2 regions of the Pseudorhodoferax sp. genome follow, and region 1 is predicted to be linked to the other one. Evidence: predicted binding sites of a transcription regulator. Region 1 holds the regulator's gene; the other holds the start of a gene.
What was found. Region 1 encodes HrcA, which represses chaperone genes, less so after heat shock. Its sites were predicted from a motif close to TTAGCACTCNNNNNNNNNGAGTGCTAA; they were not measured.

Region 2: groES (co-chaperone GroES) is a predicted target of HrcA. The motif match lies at 1,253-1,279, and genes of this name have one in related genera.

What each region holds. Positions count from the first base shown of each region.
Region 1 is NZ_JASGJZ010000001.1:1,006,363-1,008,559, forward strand. Features, by position in the region: gene galE (UDP-glucose 4-epimerase GalE) at 1-206, opposite strand, end outside; tRNA gene QM782_RS04805 (tRNA-Ile) at 342-419, opposite strand; gene hrcA (heat-inducible transcriptional repressor HrcA) at 458-1,459, opposite strand; gene QM782_RS04815 (NAD kinase) at 1,490-2,197, shown strand, end outside.
Region 2 is NZ_JASGJZ010000001.1:789,387-791,583, reverse strand. Features, by position in the region: gene groL (chaperonin GroEL) at 1-828, opposite strand, end outside; gene groES (co-chaperone GroES) at 873-1,163, opposite strand; gene QM782_RS03825 (class I SAM-dependent methyltransferase) at 1,483-2,197, shown strand, end outside.

The sequences.
Region 1 (2,197 bases):
CGGATCGCCTGCTCCAGCGCCGCGCGGTCGCGGATGTCGCCACGCACCAGCGCCGGTGCCTTGCCGGTGATGCGCTCGATGCGCGCCAGGGACTCGGGGTTGCTGTTGCTGAAGTTGTCGAATACCGTGACGGCCTGGCCCGCCTGGAGCAGTTCGACACAGACATGGGAGCCGATGTAGCCGGCGCCTCCGGTGACAAGAATCATATGGGTGGAGCCCGAAACAGGACCGGCGCGTGCCGGCAATGGAGATCTGGCCGCTTGCGCGACAGGTTCGCAAAAAGAATAGCACGTGCCGTGCCACCAATCGTGTCGACCACGACACACAACCGGCATGGAATTTGGTAGGACCCCCGAGAGTCGAACTCGGCACCAACGGATTATGAGTCCGCTGCTCTAACCAGCATGAGCTAGGGTCCCAGGCGGCCAGCGCGGGCGCCCGGGATTGTAGGAGAGGCTCAGCGCGGCCGGCTCAGCGCATTGCTGACCAGCTTGGACGTGATGTCCACGATCTGGATCATGCGGTCGTAGGGCATGCGCGTGGGCCCGATCACGCCCAGCGTGCCGACCACCTGGCCGTCGACCTCGTACGGCGCGCTGACCACCGACAGCTCTTCGATCGGCACGACGCTGCTCTCGCCGCCGATGAAGATGCGCACGCCCTCGGCACGGCTGGAGACATCCAGCAGCCGCAGCAGCTGGGTCTTCTGCTCGAAGAGGTCGAACGCGCGGCGCAGGTTGCGCATGTCGCTGGAGAAATCGCTGACGGCCAGCAGGTTGCGCTCGCCCGAGATCACGACCTCGCCCGCCGGCTGGCCCGCCTGGGCATCGATGCTGACGGCCGCCTGCATCAGCGTGGCGATCTCGGCCCGCAGGCGCTCGACCTCGCCGGCCAGCCGGTCGCGCACCTGCTCGAACGCCAAGCCGGCGTAGTGGGCGTTCAGGTAGTTGGCCGCCTCGACCAGCTGCGACTGGGTGTAGTCCACCTCGGTGAACAGCACGCGGTTCTGCACGTCGCCATCGGGCGAGACGATGATGACCAGCACGCGCCGCTCCGACAGCCGCAGGAACTCGATGTGGTGCAGCACCGAGGCGCGCCGCGGCGCCAGCACCACGCCGACGAACTGCGACAGGTTGGACAGCAGCTGCGCCGCATTGGCGATGACCTTCTGCGGCTGCTCGGCGACCAGTTCGGGGGGCTGCAGCCCGTCGCGCTGGACGGTCAGCATGGTGTCCACGAACAACCGGTAGCCGCGCGCCGTGGGCACCCGCCCGGCCGAGGTGTGCGGGCTGGCGATCAGGCCCATGTCCTCCAGATCGGACATCACGTTGCGGATGGTGGCCGGCGACAGGTCCAGCCCGGAGGCCTTGGACAGGGTGCGCGAACCGACGGGCTGGCCGTCGGCGATGTAGCGCTCGACCAGCGCTTTCATCAGCAACTTGGCGCGATCATCCAGCATCGGCCCATTCTAGTGAGGTAAATTTGTCGGATGAACCCCACATTCCGCCGCGTCGCGCTGTTCGGCAAGTACCAGCCTTCGGCCTTCGGCGGATCGACGCCGACGCCGCCCGGCGCGTTGCGCGAGATCGCGCAGTTCCTGATCCGCCAGGGCTGCGAGGTGGTGCTGGACCGCCAGGTCCAGGCCAGCACCGGGCTGACCGAGTTCGAGGCGCTGGACGTCCAGGCGATCGGCGAGCAATGCGACCTGGCGCTGGTCGTCGGCGGCGACGGCACGATGCTGGGCATCGGCCGGCAGCTCGCCCCCTACGGCGTGCCGCTGATCGGCATCAACCAGGGCCGGCTGGGCTTCATCACCGACATCCCGATCGACGGCTACCAGGCCGCGCTGGCGCCGATGCTGGCCGGCGCCTACGAGGAGGACCACCGCAGCCTGATGCACGCGCGCGTACTGCGCGACGGCGCATGCGTGTTCGACGCGCGGGCCATGAACGACGTGGTCGTCAACCGCGGCGCGACCTCGGGCATGGTGGAACTGCGCATCGAGATCGACGGGCACTTCGTCTCCAACCAGCGCTGCGACGGCCTGATCATCGCCACGCCGACCGGCTCCACGGCCTACGCGCTGTCGGCCGGCGGGCCGCTGATGCATCCGTCGATCCCCGGCTGGGTGCTGGTGCCGATCGCGCCGCACACGCTGTCCAACCGGCCGCTGGTGCTGGCCGATCCGGCCGAGGTG
Region 2 (2,197 bases), 220 kb from region 1:
GACGGCCACGACCTTCAGGATGCCGCGGATGGTGTTGACCACCAGGGTCGCCAGGGCTTCGCCCTCGACTTCCTCGGCGATGATCAGCAGCGGACGGCCGGCCTTGGCGACGGCTTCCAGCGTGGGCAGCAGTTCGCGGATGTTGCTGATCTTCTTGTCGAACAGCAGCACGTAGGGGTTGTCCAGCAGGGCGGCCTGCTTTTCCGGGTTGTTGATGAAGTAGGGCGACAGGTAGCCGCGGTCGAACTGCATGCCCTCGACGACTTCCAGCTCGTTGTCCAGGCTCTTGCCGTCCTCGACGGTGATCACGCCTTCCTTGCCGACCTTGTCCATGGCGTCGGCGATGATCTTGCCGATGGACTCGTCGCTGTTGGCGGAGATGGCGCCGACCTGGGCGATCTCCTTGGAGGTCGTGGTGGCCTTGGAGGCCTTCTTCAGCTGCTCGACCAGGGCGGCGACGGCCTTGTCGATGCCGCGCTTGAGGTCCATCGGGTTCATGCCGGCGGCCACGTACTTCATGCCTTCGCGCACGATGGCCTGGGCCAGCACGGTGGCGGTGGTGGTGCCGTCACCGGCGTTGTCCGAGGTCTTGGAAGCGACTTCCTTGACCATCTGGGCGCCCATGTTCTGGAGCTTGTCCTTCAGCTCGATTTCCTTGGCCACGGACACGCCGTCCTTGGTCACGGTGGGGGCGCCGAAGGAGCGCTCGAGCACCACGTTGCGGCCCTTGGGGCCCAGGGTCACCTTGACCGCGTTGGCCAGGATGTTCACGCCTTCGACCATGCGGGCGCGGGCGTCGCCGCCGAAAATGACGTCTTTAGCTGCCATGGATGTTTCTCCGGATTCGTTTCAACAGGGGGTGGGCGAAGGGCTTACTTCTCGACGACCGCGAACAGGTCGTCTTCCTTCATCACCAGCAGTTCGTCGCCGTCGACCTTGACGGTCTGGCCCGAGTACTTGCCGAACAGCACGCGGTCGCCGACCTTGACGGACAGTTCGACGCGCTTGCCATCGTCGTCCCGCTTGCCCGGGCCGACGGCCAGCACTTCACCCTGGTCGGGCTTCTCGGCGGCGTTGTCGGGGATCACGATGCCCGAGGCGGTCTTGGTTTCGCTTTCAACACGCTTGACGATCACGCGATCGGCCAAAGGACGAAGTTTCAATTGCATCTCCTGAAGAAGGTTGCGTTGCACTTGGGTTGCTGGGGGCAGCCGCGGGCTGCCGCCCCGAAGACGCGGGATCGCGGTGCCTGTTAGCACTCGACCCCAGCGAGTGCTAATCATAGCGGCGAAATGTGACGCTTCAAGAGTGGTCCGGCGAAAAAAGTGGCCGGGTGCAGACGGCGATTCGTCCCTATCTTGCGCAAGCGCATTACCGCAGCGCCGGGGATTTGCTAAGGTCGCAAGGATGCACGAATCGACTTCACCGAGGACGGGGCGCGGTCGGAAGGCGCCCGCCTCTGGCAGCGTGGCGTTATCGGCCGTGCCTTCGACCCTGCGCATCCCGCTGGCGGCCCGCGCCCATGGCGACGCGCTGTTCCCGCAGGTGGCGATCGGCGACGTCCATGCCCGCGCGTGGCTGGATGCCATCGGCGACGACGGGCAGGACTGGCTCGACGACCGGCCCAGCGTCTACGGCGTGCTGGCGCGCACGCGCGTGTTCCGCGAGCGCGCGCTGGACTACCTGGCGCGCCATCCGGCCGGGCAGGTGGTCAACCTGGGCTGCGGCCTGAGCCACTATTTCCAGTGGCTGGACAACGGCCGCTGCCGCATGGTGGAAGGGGACCTGGAGGAAGTGGTGGCGATCCGCCGGCAGCTGCCGGGGGGCGGTCCGGACGGCCGGCGGCACCGGCTGGCCGTGCTGGACATCGGCCAGCCGGGCTGGTGGGACCGCCTGGGGCTGGCGCCGGACCGGCAGGGCGCGCCGGTGTTCCTGATGTGCGAGGGCGTGCTGATGTACCTGCCGCCGGCCACCGTGCGGGGCATTCTGGCGGAGTTCGGCGCGCGGGCCCCGGCCGGCTCGGTGTTCGTGTTCGACGCGCTGTCCGGGCTGGCGTCGGGCAACGCGCGGCTGCATGCCTCGGTGCGGCACACCGCGGCCGAATTCAGCTGGGGGCCGCTGCGCATCGCCGAGCTGACCGCGCCGCACGGGCGGCTGCAGCTGGAGGCGGTGCACATGGTGATGGAGGGCTACGACC